One region of the Nonomuraea sp. ZG12 genome, then DNA from elsewhere that is predicted to be linked to it. Evidence: riboswitches for the same ligand, from Rfam matches in the RefSeq annotation. Region 1 holds a riboswitch; each other region holds the start of a gene.
The links. Region 1 has a riboswitch for cyclic di-AMP ahead of ACTMTF_RS06105 (D-alanyl-D-alanine carboxypeptidase family protein). Riboswitches for the same ligand answer to the same signal wherever they lie in the genome.

Region 1 (3,371 bases):
CCCCCGACGAACTGCCCGGCGGCACCCGGCCGTCGCTCACCCTGACCGGATCCGTCGACGGCGAGACCGTGCAGCGAGCCGACACCTCGGACCTCGTGTTCGACCCCGTCGACCTGGTGCGCTACGTCTCCACGATCGTCACGCTCAGCCCGGGTGACGTCATCGCCACCGGCACCCCCGGCGGGGTCGGGCACGCCCGGAAGCCCGCCCGGTACCTCGCCGACGGCAGCGTCCTGACCACCGAGATCACCGGACTGGGCCGGTCCGAGGCCAAGGCCGTCGCCGAGTCGGTGGCCTGATGGCCGCGGGCAGGAGCCGCGCCGACAGCCTGCGCTGGACGGCCCAGGGCACCGAGATCTTCTTCGGCGCCCTGGACACCCTGCCGGACGACCGGCTGCTCCGGCGGACGGCGCTCGACGGCTGGACCGGCGGGCACCTGCTGGCCCACGTCGCCGCCAACGCCGACGCGCTGGTCAACTTGGCCCAGTGGGCGCGCACCGGGGAGGAGACGCCGATGTACGCCTCCCCGGCGCAGCGTGACGCCGACATCGAGGCGGGTGCCGCCCGGCCGGCGGCCGAGCTGCGCGCCTGGGCCACGCGGTCCGCCGGCACGCTTCAGGAGCGGCTCGCCGAGCTGGACGAGCGGCAGTGGGCCCGTCAGGTCCGCACCGCCCAGGGCCGCACCGTCCCGGCCGGCGAGATCCCCTGGATGCGGGCCCGTGAGGTCATGGTCCACGCGGTCGACCTGGGCACGGGCGTGGGCTTCGACGCCCTCCCGGCCGACTTCCTCGCCGCCTTGATCGGCGACATCACCGCCAAACGGTCCGGCGCCGGTGACGGACCCGCCCTCACCGTCACGGCCACCGACCACGACGGCGAGTGGTCCACCGCGGGCGCCGGCGGCTCCACCCCGGTGACCGGCACCCTCGCCGGCCTCGCGGCATACCTCTCCGGCCGGGGGACGGACGGCGTCACCGGCCTCGGCGGCCGACCGGCGCCGGAGCTGCCCCGGTGGCTCTAGGACCGCGTGCCGGGCTCATCGGTCGTCGGCGGCCGCCGCCCAGTCCAGCAGGGCCTGCGCGGTCTCGAAGCGGCGGCTGGAGTCGGTCTCGCCGAGGAGCACGCCGATGAGACGGTCGCCGTCGTGCTCGGCCGCGAAGGCGAGGGTGTAGCCCGCGGCCCGGGTGTAGCCGGTCTTCACGCCGAGGACGCCCGGGTTGCCGAGCAGCCGGTTGGTGTTCTTCCAGCTGTACGAGCCGTGCTCGGACGTGGCGCTGACCGAGTGGTAGCGGGTCGAGGTGACCGTCCTGAGGGTCTCGTCGTCCAGCAGCGCCTTGGCGAGCATCGCCTGGTCACGGGCGGTGGAGTAGCCGCCGCCCTGGTACGGCATGCCGTCGGCGTTGACGTACATGGTGTCGTTCATGCCGAGCTCGCGGGCGGTGGCGTTCATCTCGGCGACGAACGTCTTCACGCCCGGCCCGTAAGCGCGGGCGAGCGCGTGCGCCGCGTCGGCCCCCGAAGGCAGCATCAGCCCGTACAGCAGGTCCTCGACGGTGAGGACGTCACCCGCGCGCAGGTAGGCCACCGACGCCCCGCCCTGGGCGCCGTACCGGACGTCCGCAGCGGTGATCTTGACCTTGTCCGTCGGCTTGGCCTGCTTGAGCACGGTGTAGGCGGTCATCGCCTTGGTGATGCTGGCGACCGGCCGGCGCAGGTCGGCCTCCTTGCTGAAGCGCACCTCGCCGCTCTCCGCGTCCATCAGGTACGCGGCGCTGCCGAGCACGGCGGGAGCGTCTGTGACGGGGGATCGGGTCTGGGTGGCGGCCGTGGCGTCGGCGGTGACGGCAGTGGCGGCCGGCGAGGCGGCCTGCGCGGCACCGGCGCCGACGGTCAGGGCGCCGGTGGCGACGGCGAGGCCGAGCAGGGCATGGCTGAGCCGGTTGGTGAGACGCATGAAAAAGGCTAGCTCCTAGCTTCCATACCGCCTACCGGGTTAGCTGACGGGTTCGGGCGTGGAAGTGCCCTACAGCGCGGATATGCGCTGATTCACCCCAGAAAGTGGGTCCCCGGCTCCGCCTGACGGCGGATTAGGCGGCCGCGCGAAGGCACGGTCCGGGCAATGAACAGCAACGGCCGCATGTACGGGACCGCCGCTCGCAAGCCCCAAACGTAGCAAACGGGTATAAATCGGTCAAGAATTGTTATGATCGCCCGCCCACGAGGGGGTCGCACCCCGTGTACGGGGGGCGGAGCAGTGATCCGGGTGCCGGGCGAAATCGATCACCCGGTCCAGCTGGGCGAGAGCATGCTCCAGCTCGGCCATCTTCGCCGCGATGCGGTCGCGCTCGACGGACAGGACGTCGAGGACCTCGGGCGTCGCGGTGCCGGCGTCGACGCAGGGCAGCACGTGCAGGATGGTCCGGCTCGGCAACCCCGCGGCGTAGAAATGCTGGATGAGGCGGACCCGCTGGACCGCGGACTCGGGGTAGCTGCGCTGCCCGCTCGCCGTGCGCTCAGGATCGAGCAGGCCCTGCTCCTCGTAGTACCGCAAGGCCCTGGTGCTCACTCCGGCGCGGCTCGCCACATCCCCGATGCGCACGATGATCTCCTTCGGTGCCGACCTGCCCTTGACGTCAACGTCAACTATCAGCGTAGCCGCGTCGCACGTGACGAGCGGTTGCGCATGAGGAGGAACGCTTCCGCAGGGACATCACCGACCAGATCGCCCTCGCACCGGCGCCAACCGCGGCATCGGCCGCCGGTTCGCCGCGGAGCTCCTGAAGCGCGGCGCGCGGACGGTGTACGCGACCGCCCGCCGCGTCGTACGGACAGCGGGGCCCGGACCGGTGCGCCGCTCAGAGCAGCCGGGGCAGTCCGTAGCGGAGGGCCCGGATGAGGAGGGACCGGGTGAGCCAGCCGAGCCCGGCGGTGAACAGCGGCGCCCAGAACAGCGGGCTGAGGGAGTAGACGATCACGAACACGAGCGGCACCCACGGCTCGTGCACCGCGCGGTACAGCAGGGTGGTCTTACGCAGCCTGATCACGCGGGCGATGTCGGGCAACGCGAAGAACAGCAGGACGGCGACGGAGGCCACCACGCCGCTGGTGAGGCCCTGTGCGATCGCGAAGCCGCCGGCGAAGACCGTGGCCACCCACCACGCGATCTTCCTCAACCACGGCCTGCGCTGCTCGGGATCTGCCGGTACTTCGTCGTATGGGAGTTCGAGGGTCACCCGACCAGCGTAGCCATCCGGAGGTAGGGAGGCCTCTCCTCCCGGATCACCGGTGGGCGTGACTTACCTGGACGGCCGTTTCTCGAAGAATGAGGGGCACCCCCTCGCCGCAGCGGTTCCAGCAGGCGCAGGGCGCGG
Region 2 (3,371 bases), 340 kb from region 1:
ACCGGGTCGTGCACCTCAACCTGCGCGCCTCGTTCGAGGTGCTGCGGGCCTTCGGCGCGGGCATGGTGGCGCGGGGCGGGGGCTCGATCATCGGCTTCGCGTCCATCCGCGCCAGCGTGACCGAGCCCGGCCAGAGCGTCTATTCGGCGACGAAGGCCGGGCTCGTGCAACTGCTGCGCACCGCGGCGGCCGAGTTCGGCCCGCACGGGGTGCGGGTCAACGCGATCGCGCCGGGCGTGGTGGAGACGCCCCTGACCCAGCAGATCAAGGACGACCCCGCCTGGTACGACGCGTACGCGGCCAAGAGCGCGCTGGGCCGCTGGGCCACCGCCGAGGAGATGGCCGGCGCGGTGGTCTACCTGGCCGGTGACGCCGCCGGCTTCGTCACCGGCTCGGTGCTCTACGTGGACGGCGGCTGGACCGCCGTAGACGGCCGCTTCGACCCGCCCCGGTGAGCCGTCAGCGGATCTCCATGGCGGGCAACACGTCGTTGGCGAGCGTCCCGACCTCGTCGACCCGGATCCGCACCCGGTCGCCCGGCGTCAGGGTGAAGTCCTGGCCGGGCACCAGGCCGGTGCCGGTGGACAGGATCACGCCCCGAGGGTGACGGTCGGCCCGGAACAGGTAGCCGACCAGGTCGTCGAGGCGGCGGTGCAGCTGCGAGGTGGCGGCCGTGCCCTCCCAGGTGACCTCGCCGCCACGGAAGATCGTCATCTCGATCTCCAGGGCGTACGGGTCGGGGACCTCCCAGGCGGGGCGGATGCCGGGACCGAGCGCGGTGGCGCCGGCGAACATCTTGGCCTGCGGGAGGTAAAGCGGGTTCTCCCCCTCGATGGAGCGGGAGCTGACGTCGTCGCAGACGGTGTAGCCGGCGATCTCGCCGCTGGCCGTGACCACCACGGCCAGCTCCGGCTCGGGGACATCCCAGGTGGAGTCGGGCCGCACACCGATGGCCTCGTCATGCCCGCGCACCCGCCGACCGATCGACTTGAAGAACAGCTCGGGGCGCTCGGCGTCGTAGACCCGCTGGTAGATGTCAGGCTCGGTGCTCTCCTCGACCCTGGCCTCGCGGGACTGCCGGTAGGTGACGCCGGCCGCCCACACCTCGGTGTCGGGATCGACGGGCGCGGCGGGCGTCACCTCGTCGATCGGCTCGGAAGCCGCTTCGAGCAGCGTACGGAAGTGATCGAGGTCGGCGGAGAGCGCGTCGCCGAGCGAGAAGCCGGCGGGCAGCGCGCGGTCGCCGCCCGCGGCGCGCACCGCCCAGCGGGAGGAACGAGAGCAACGAACGAGGTGCATGAGCGCCTTCCTGTCAAGCGAACAGTGCTCCCGGTCAGGGCCCCGGCCGGGGCCCGTCCAGGTCACGGCGTGCCCGCGCCGGGCTCGCCATGTCCGGCAGCCTACTCAAGCGCTTTTCCGGTGCTGTGCCCGCGTCAGGCCGCGAACTCGGGGTAGCCGTATCCGACGACCTGCGACGTGGGACGGACCCGCTCCTCGACCTTGCCGTTGCCGGTGTTGCCCTCGATCGTGGTGATCGTGCCGTCGCCGTTGTCCTTCTTGACCAGGCCGACGTGGTCGATGGCGCTGGTGGTCTTGGCGCCGTTCCAGTCGTAGAAGACCACGGAGCCGGGCTTGGCGACGGTGCCCCAGCGCTGGTTGGCCTTGAACCAGTCGGCGTAGGTGACGGTGTAGGCGTCCCAGCCGACCGAGGTCCGGGCGCCGGCCTTCTCGCCGACCCAGGAGACGAACATCGCGCACCACGGGGCGTTGGCGTACAGCTGCGGCCGGCCGCCGCCGTCGCGGGCCAGCGTCTCGGTCGCGCGCGGGGAGGACATGTACCAGCTGTGGTACGGCGTGCCGCCGCCTGCCGCGTTCTCCTTCACACCGATCTGGGACTCGGCGACCCGCAGCAGGGTCTGCGTGCTGACCTTGCCGGTCTCGGCAGCGGGGACCGCCTTCTGCTGCGACGGGTGCTCCGCCGCCATGGCGGCGGTGCCGCCCAGGGTGGCGCCGGCGGCGACGCTCAGTCCAAGAGCGAAGGTGACGATGTTGGACCGGCTATAAGCGCGCTTGAGGATGTTCTTTGCCATTCTGGGGGTGCTCCTTACTTCCATGCCGCCTACCGGGTTAGCTGACGGGTTCGGGCGTGGAAGTGCCCTACGGATGCCTCAGGAGAGAGCAACCGATTCACCCCAGAAATACGTGGGTCCCCGGTTTCGCGAGTTTCGCGGATTCGGCGGCCGCGGCAGACCTGTGATCGAACAGAGGCACAGGTCAGACGCGGTCTCGGCGATTGAAACGGTCACGCGGGCATGTGAAAGACCCTGGCGTGTACCGCGGATGACTCAAAGGTAAGTGAACGGCATAGAACGATGCAAGTGAAGGGCTTGACTCCCTCACGGAATCCCCTGTCACGCAAGGGATTCAGCCCTCCATTCTTTACCTTTCTCCGGGTTTGACGAGGGCAGAAACGCGCCCCTTCAGGGCCGGATGATCGCCATTCGCGTGACGGTGAACTCCTCGATGGCGAACCGCGGGCCCTCCCGGCCGATGCCGGAGTCCTTGACGCCGCCGTAGGGCATGTTGTCGGCGCGGAAGCCCGGCACCTCGTTCACCACCACTCCCCCGGCCTCGATGCGCTCGATCGCCGCGAACGCCGTGGCCAGGGAGCGGGTGAAGACCGATGCGTGCAGGCCGTACCGGGAGGCGTTGACCGTGGCGAAGGCGGCGTCCAGGTCGGGCACCGGCCGTACGCACACCACAGGACCGAAGATCTCCTCGTCCCAGGCGGCGGCCCCGCCGGGCACGTCGGCCAGCACGGTCGGCGCGATGGCCCGGCCGTCACGCACGCCGCCGGTGACGAGCCTGGCGCCAGAGGATCCGATCCAGTCCAGCACCCGGTCCGTCGCCGCCGGGTCGATGAGCGGCGCCACCCGCGTCCCGGGCGAGCGCGGATCGCCCACGGCGACGTCCTTCATGCGCGCGGCGAGCAGCCCGAGGAACTCCTCGTGCACCGCCTCCTCGACCAGCACCCGCTGCACCGAGATGCACGCCTGCCCCGAGGCGTAGTAGCCGCCGCGCACCACGGCGTCGGCGGCGGCCTCCAGATCTGCGTCGGCGGCGACCACGAGGGCGGCGTTCGAGCCCAGCTCCAGCAGCACCTTGGTGGGGGCGGCGGCGCGGGCGATGGCGTGCCCAGCGGCGGCCGAGCCGGTGAACGACACGGCGCCGATCCGCCGGTCCTCCACCAGCGTGCGGCCGACCTCCACGTCCCCGGTGACGAGCTGCACCGCGGCGGCGGGCAGCACGCCCGCCGAGCGCAGCAGATGCACCAGCCAGAGCGTCGCCAGCGGCGTCGCGGGAGCCGGCTT
Region 3 (3,371 bases), on a different contig from region 1:
GTGTCTGCGGAGGCGTCGCAGCAGGTGGGTGCGCGCGAACAGAGCAATGATGGGGCCGTGCTGGTCCAGGGTGGCGTGGGTGAGCGGGGCACGTCCGGCGGCGATCTCGGCCAGGACGTCGTGGGCTCGGCTACGGCCTAAGTGGGAGAGGGCGGCCTGGGCGTTGTTCGTCGCGAGAATGGCCTCTCGCAGCGGAAGTAGTGCCGCTGCGATGCTTCCGTCAGTTCCGGTGAGCAAGGCGTCCACGCGATCGGCGAGCATGCAACTGAAGCACGCGGGGGCCTGGTGCCGGTGCGGCCGCCCGCAACCACGACGGGTGGCGCTAGCTCGCCGCAGTTGGAGCAGGTTACCTTGGCCTGGGTTCGCGGGTAGCAGGTGACGCAGAGTGCGGGCTCACCGTGATCCGGCCTTGCCGGAGTTGATGATGCGGAGCCGGCACGGCGTGCCCGTGAATGCCGCGAACCGCCGGACCAGATCCACCCGGGTCTTGATCGTCGAGGCGGCCGGCAGCCGCTCCCACCCCGTCAGCATCGCGGCGAACACCGCATCCTGCGGGTGCAACGGCACCACGCCGTCCGCGAGCACCAGATGTGCGGCACCCTCCACCGAGACCCGTTGCACCCGAACACCACCTCGCGCCAGATGCGATCCCGTCCGGCGAACCCGGAAAGTGGCAGGCAGTTGGCCACGCACCAACGCACAGGACGACCTCGGCGGACGCCACCCTCACAGACCGACGACCCGCTGAAACGCCTTCTTCAAGAGTGCGAATAGCTCATCAGATGCTACTCGTCCCCTTATCAGTGCATGGAGACGTGCACGTGGTCGTAGTGGTTCTCGGTGACGCTGCCGCGGTCGGACATCGTGCTCCAGCCGGAGCCGTGGTTGATCCGCTGCTTCCAGATGACGTACTTGACGCCGAGCTTGTCGCGGTTGTCGACGGTCCACTCCGCGATGCTGTCGCCGAGCGCGTTGTGGACGGCGCTGGGGAGGCTGCCGCCGGTGCTCATCATGAAGTCGCACGCCCGGCCCAGCGGGTGCTCGCCGCCGCCACCCGAGCGGAAGCAGCCGACCGCGAACGGCAGCTTGAAGTTCTTCTGCAACTGCTCGCGCATCAGCCGGGTGCGGGCGGTGATGTTGTCGGGGCCCGACGGCAGCTGGGGCGCCCAGCTGCCGTCGGAGCGGCGGCCGGTGCTGAACGGGACGAGGTCCTTGAGCTTCTTCTGAATGTCGCCGATGACGTCCTCGGCCTCGTCGCGCTGCTCGGCCACCTCGGCGGTGTCGGCGCTGATGTCGCGGGCCAGCGCCGCAGCCTCGTCCGCGGCGTTCTTCTTCTCGTCGCGCGCGTCGAACACGTCCTGAACCAGGGCCGTCTGATCGGCGGTGACCTGCTCCAGCAGGGCCGCGGCGGCGCCGTCGGGCGGCACCACCAACGCCGGAAGCGGCATGCCGCCGTTCTGATAACGCAGATTGGCGAGCTCGGCGACGCGCCCACGAGCGGCGGTGAGCGCCTCCTCGGCGGCGGCGAGCCGTTTCTCGGCCGCCTCGGCGGCCTGCTTGGCCTTGGCCAGCTCGACCCGCTTGAGGTTGTAACGCTCGATGAGCTTGTCGACCTTCTGGTTCAGCCCTTTGAGCTCGTTACGGAGCTTGGCCTCGGTCGGTTTGGGCTCAGCGGTGGTGGTGGTGACGGTGGTCGCGGACGACACCGTCGCTGGAATGAAGATCACCGCCGCCACGCTGATGACGCCAATGGCAAGGTGCGCGGGGGACGCTGCCGCCACGAACGGGTTCCTCTCCCTCAGCCGACCGGGTTAGCTGACGGGTTCGGGTCAGAGAGCTCCCTACCACCGAAGTGGATTCACCCCAGATGCGGTGGGTCCCCGGCTCCAGGCGACTCGCCCGGATTAGGCGTGGCACAGCGTTACGGCCGTGCCTCAAGGGATATTAGTGGTAGATCCCGGGTAACGCGACTCCAATCGGAAATCAATCAGTGATCTACCTGTGATCGAAGCATGTTCGCGGCCTCTTCCGGGGGCACGTCGTTGACGAAGGCGCCCATGGCCGACTCCGATCCTGCCAGGAACTTCAGCTTGCCGGGCGCCCGCCGGATGCTGAACAGCTCCAGGTGCAGATAGCCCAGCTCACGGTCCTGCCGCACCGGCGCCTGGTGCCAGGCGGAGATGTACGGCATCGCGACGTCGAACAGGCCGTCCAGGGCCCTCAGGACCGAGGTGTAGAGCGGCGCGAAGGCGGACCGCTCGGCCTCCGACAGCGCGGCCAGGTCCGGCACCTGCCGGTGCGGGTAGAGGTGCACCTCGAACGGCCAGCGGGCGGCGGCGGGCACGAAGGCCGTCCACAGCTCGTTCGCCGCCACCACCCGAGGCCCGGCCCGCTCGGCGTCGAGCACGTCGGCGTACAGGTTGCGGCCCTGATGCCGCTCGGCGTACCGGCGGGCGGCGGCGAGCTGCAGCTTGGTCCTGGGAGTCACGTACGGGTAGGCGTAGATCTGGCCGTGCGGGTGGAAGAGCGTGATGCCGATCTCCTCGCCGCGGTTCTCGAAGCAGAAGACCTGCTCCACGCCCTCGATCGCGGACAGCTCCGCCGTGCGGTCCGCCCAGGCCTCCATGACCAGCTCGACCTGCTCGTCGGAGAGCCGGGAGAAGGAGGAGGAGTGCTCGGCGGTGAAGCACACCACCTCACACCGTCCCAACCCCGGCCGGACTTCACTCAGCCCGCCCGCTTCCTCATAAGAGCCGATATTTCCGGAAAAGGACGGGAAGCGGTTCTCGAACACCACCACGTCGTAGTCGTGCGCCGGGATCTCCGACGACCGGGTGTCGGACGACGGGCAGAGCGGGCATTCGTCGGCCGGAGGCAGGAACGTACGCGTCTGCCGGTGCCCCGCCATCGCGATCCACTCTTCGGTCAGCGGGTCGTAGCGCAGCTCGGAGGCCACCGGCCGCGGCCCGAGGGGCCGCCGGTCGATCGCGCTCCGGTCGGCGTCGTCGCGCCGGTCGAAGTAGATCAGCTCCCGGCCGTCGGCCAGATGGGTGATGGTGCGCTTCACTGCGAGCCCTCCGCGATGATCAGTTCGCCGGCCCGTTCGGCCAGCTCCATACGTGCGTCCTCGGGCAGCCCCGCGTCGCTGATGACCACGTCGGCCTCGGTCAGCTCGGCGATGGTGCTGATGCCGATCGTGTTCCACTTGGTGTGGTCGGCCGGTACGACCAGCCGGTGCGCGGCGGTCACCAGCTCCCGGTCCGTCTCGGACTCGAGCAGGTTGGGCGTGGTGAACCCGGCCCGCGCGCTCATTCCGTGCACGCCCAGGAAGAGGGTGTCCACGTGCAGCCGGCGGATCGCCGCCACGGCCA
Region 4 (3,371 bases), on a different contig from region 1:
CTGGCCGTAAGCCTGCTGCTGCCCGTAGTCCGGCTGAGAGGCCGGCTGCTGGCCATAGTCAGGCTGCCCGTACTGCGGTTGCTGACCATAACCCTGCTGCCCAGAAGACGGCTGCTGGCCATAGCCCTGCTGCTGCCCGTAAGCCTGCTGCCCCGAAGGCGGCTGCTGACCGTAGCCTTGCTGCTGCCCGTAGTCAGGCTGCTGCTGGCCATAGTCGGGCTGCTGCTGGCCGTAGCCCTGCTGCTGTCCATAGCCCTGCTGCTGGCCGTAATCCGGCTGGGGCTGCTGTGCGTAGCCCTGCTGGCCGTAAGCCTGCTGCTGCTGCCCATAGTCCGGCTGAGAGGCCGGCTGCTGGCCATAGTCGGGCTGCCCATACTGCGGCTGCTGACCATAACCCTGCTGCCCAGAAGACGGCTGCTGGCCGTAGGCCTGCTGCTGCCCGTAACCCTGCTGACCCGACGGCGGCTGCTGGCCGTAGCCCTGCTGCTGCCCGTAGTCGGGCTGCTGCTGGCCATAGCCCTGCTGCCCGTACTGCGGCTGCTGGCCGTAGCCCTGCTGCTGCTGTTGCCCGTACTGGGGCTGCTGGCCATAGGCGTCGTCGGCCCGGTAGCCGACGATGGTCACGTCGGGGTCGGGCTCGCCCTGCTGGCGTCCCGTGTTCTGCCCGTATTCAGGATGTCCGTACGGCGGGTTGTCGCCGGAGTTGTCCTGAGGATACGGCGGCTGTCCTGTGCTCACCGTGTCACCTCGCTTCGAGTGCGCATGTGGCACGTGTCAGGGCACATGCCTGTCCTGGCCCAAGGTATCGACATAGGTATCAACAATCACCTTTCCTGTCAGTCAAGGACCTCGTCACCCGATGCCAGGTGGAGCAGCATACGCGTGTTGCCCAGGGTGTTCGGCTTGACGTGCTCCAGGTCCAGGAACTCGGCCACGCCTTCGTCGTAGGAGGCCAGCAGCTCTGCATAGACCTCAGGTGAGACCGGGGTGCCCTGGATGATACGGAACCCGTGCCGGGCGAAGAAATCGACCTCGAAGGTGAGGCAGAAAACGCGCTGCAGCTCCAGCTTCCTGGCGGTGCCGAGGAGAGCCGAGACGATCCGGTGGCCGATGCCCAGGCCCCGGGCCTCCGGGTGGACGGCGACCGTGCGGATCTCCGCCAGGTCCTCCCAGAGCACGTGCAGGGCGCCGCAGCCGACGACCTCGCCGCCGCGCTCGGCCACCCAGAACTCCTGTACGTCTTCGTACAGGGTGACGGTCGCCTTCTCCAGCAGCCGATGTCCGGCGCCGGCATAGGTGTCGACCAGGAGCTTGATGGTCCGGACGTCCGGGGTCCTGGCGCGCCGGACGACGACCTCTGTCTCTGGGACCGTGAGTTCGGCGACCTGCTCCATGGACATCCAGCGTACAGATGTCATTACGGCTCAGCCCTAACTCTCACCTCTGCCCCATCCTGTGACCTCTCGTGTTCGGGTGAGCACGCTCGGATTTGCACGGTTCCTACAGTCCCATCCCCCGACGAACCTAGGGCAAAGGGGACATAAATCCTTTTCTGTACGGGGTGCCACGAGATCACCTTGTGACCCTTCGGTTGTGAAACCTCTACAGACTCTGCAGTTCCGGTTGAGCAGGAACCTGGAGTGCATTAGTGTCCAGCGACGATGTCCCCCGCGATTCTCGTACGGGACGCGCCCAATCCCCGCAGGGGAGCCGGGGAACCACAAGTGGTGCCCGCACAGCACCACCAGGGGTGAATCCGAGTTTCGGCTCGGTAGGGCTGCTTCCGGCCCGAACCCGTCAGCTAACCCGGTAGGCGTCGATGGAAGGAGCTCGGTCGGTGAAGCGCAGCGGGACCAAGGAGAAACGGGTCCTCCGGCTCGGCGTTGTCGGCGTGACGGTCGCCGCCCTGCTCATGGCCGGCCCGCCCGGCTCCGCCGCCGCCGACCCGAAGCCCTCGCTCAAGCAGCTCTCCAAGCAGGTCGAGGAGATGCACGTCGAGATCGAGACGCTGACCGAGAACTACAACGGGCAGCGCGAGAAGCTCAAGGCGGCCCAGAAGTCCGCGCAGAGCGCCAAGAGGACGCTGGCCGTCAGTGAGGCCGAGCTGACCGCCAAGCGCTCCAAGGCGATGGTGCTCGCGCAGAACGAGTACATCACCGGCGGGCTCGGCAACGCCCTGACCTTCGCCGGTTCGATGGACCCCGAGAACTATCTCGACCGGGCCGCCACCACCTACGCGCTCCAGCAGCAGCAGGGCGAGGAGGTGGTCCAGCTCACCAAGGCCATGAAGGCGGCCGAGCGGGCCAGAGCGGGCGCCAAGGCGCGGATCGACGAGGTGACGGAGATCGTCAAGGATCTCGACACCAAGCGCGACAAGATCGTCAAGATGGTCGCCAAGGTGGAGAGCAGCCTCTTCAAGCGCGCGCTCGGCGAGGCCGGCCGCCCGGGCACCCCCGCCACCCGCGTCAGCCTGCCCATCCCCGGCTCCGGCAAGGCCGCGCAGGCCGCGCAATGGGCGCTCACCCAGCAGCTCAAGCCCTACATCTGGGGCGCCGAAGGCCCACGCGGCTACGACTGCTCGGGCCTGGTGATGGCGGCCTACCAGCGCGTGGGGATCTCGCTGCCGCACTACACCGGTGACCAGTGGACCGCCGGCAGGCACATCCCCAAGGAGGAGCTGCGCCCCGGCGACCTGGTCTTCTTCTACAGCGACCTGCACCACGTGGGCATCTATCTGGGCGGCGGCATGATGGTGCACGCGCCGCGGACCGGTGACGTGGTACGCATCGCGTCGCTCGACCGGCGCCCCTACGCCGGAGCCGTGCGCATCGCTGACTAGATCACCTAGCGCTGGATCGCCTCACGCTGGATCACCTCGCGGGCTAGATCAGCTGTCGGCGTGCCGCCCAGGCCACCGCCTCGATCGCGGTGGCCACGCCGATGCGGTCACAGATCCCCCGCAGTCTTCGGCGCACCGTCCGCCCGCTGATGTCCAAGCGCCGTCCCACCCGATCCACCGTTACCCCCTTGGCGAGCTCGGCCAGCAATGCCAGATCGGCATGGCTGAGCTCAACGCCTTCAGTGAGCACATTCATCGGGAGCCCTCCCTCCCACCAACAGCACGACTCGGAGACGTCATTGATCCGAGCGAGGCTGCTCGTCCCGCCAGACGGTAAACGCATGCGGGAAAGGTCGTCAAGCACGAGATCGGCATGACTCGACGCGCCTCGCCGCAGCTGAAGTACTCGCTATATGTCGGCAAATATCGGGGCGCAATGATCGCGGTGGTGACACCTGCACAGCTTCGCTCCGCCGTCCCGCGCGGACGGCGGAGCCGCTGTCGGAAAGAGCCCGCTCAGCCGGTCGGTCTC

Region 2: linked by a shared signal. The riboswitch ahead of ACTMTF_RS04565 (CHAP domain-containing protein) and the one ahead of ACTMTF_RS06105 (D-alanyl-D-alanine carboxypeptidase family protein) in region 1 are both predicted to bind cyclic di-AMP.
Region 3: linked by a shared signal. The riboswitch ahead of ACTMTF_RS38005 (coiled-coil domain-containing protein) and the one ahead of ACTMTF_RS06105 (D-alanyl-D-alanine carboxypeptidase family protein) in region 1 are both predicted to bind cyclic di-AMP.
Region 4: linked by a shared signal. The riboswitch ahead of ACTMTF_RS39030 (C40 family peptidase) and the one ahead of ACTMTF_RS06105 (D-alanyl-D-alanine carboxypeptidase family protein) in region 1 are both predicted to bind cyclic di-AMP.

What each region holds. Positions count from the first base shown of each region.
Region 1 covers NZ_JBQHCW010000001.1:1,307,996-1,311,366, forward strand. The annotation lists gene ACTMTF_RS06095 (fumarylacetoacetate hydrolase family protein) at 1-299, shown strand, start outside; gene ACTMTF_RS06100 (maleylpyruvate isomerase family mycothiol-dependent enzyme) at 299-1,021, shown strand; gene ACTMTF_RS06105 (D-alanyl-D-alanine carboxypeptidase family protein) at 1,037-1,954, opposite strand; cyclic di-AMP (ydaO/yuaA leader) riboswitch at 1,968-2,104, opposite strand; gene ACTMTF_RS06110 (MerR family transcriptional regulator) at 2,192-2,599, opposite strand; gene ACTMTF_RS06115 (hypothetical protein) at 2,856-3,233, opposite strand.
Region 2 covers NZ_JBQHCW010000001.1:972,293-975,663, reverse strand. The annotation lists gene ACTMTF_RS04575 (SDR family NAD(P)-dependent oxidoreductase) at 1-455, shown strand, start outside; gene ACTMTF_RS04570 (fumarylacetoacetate hydrolase family protein) at 460-1,299, opposite strand; gene ACTMTF_RS04565 (CHAP domain-containing protein) at 1,434-2,090, opposite strand; cyclic di-AMP (ydaO/yuaA leader) riboswitch at 2,102-2,249, opposite strand; gene ACTMTF_RS04560 (aldehyde dehydrogenase family protein) at 2,481-3,371, opposite strand, start outside.
Region 3 covers NZ_JBQHCW010000022.1:14,680-18,050, reverse strand. The annotation lists gene ACTMTF_RS38015 (hypothetical protein) at 1-261, opposite strand, end outside; gene ACTMTF_RS38010 (hypothetical protein) at 394-621, opposite strand; gene ACTMTF_RS38005 (coiled-coil domain-containing protein) at 801-1,727, opposite strand; cyclic di-AMP (ydaO/yuaA leader) riboswitch at 1,787-1,921, opposite strand; gene galT (galactose-1-phosphate uridylyltransferase) at 1,988-3,067, opposite strand; gene ACTMTF_RS37995 (DeoR/GlpR family DNA-binding transcription regulator) at 3,064-3,371, opposite strand, start outside.
Region 4 covers NZ_JBQHCW010000023.1:91,655-95,025, forward strand. The annotation lists gene ACTMTF_RS39020 (RDD family protein) at 1-738, opposite strand, end outside; gene ACTMTF_RS39025 (amino-acid N-acetyltransferase) at 837-1,394, opposite strand; cyclic di-AMP (ydaO/yuaA leader) riboswitch at 1,680-1,831, shown strand; gene ACTMTF_RS39030 (C40 family peptidase) at 1,838-2,839, shown strand; gene ACTMTF_RS39035 (LuxR C-terminal-related transcriptional regulator) at 2,883-3,095, opposite strand; gene lysX (bifunctional lysylphosphatidylglycerol synthetase/lysine--tRNA ligase LysX) at 3,356-3,371, opposite strand, start outside.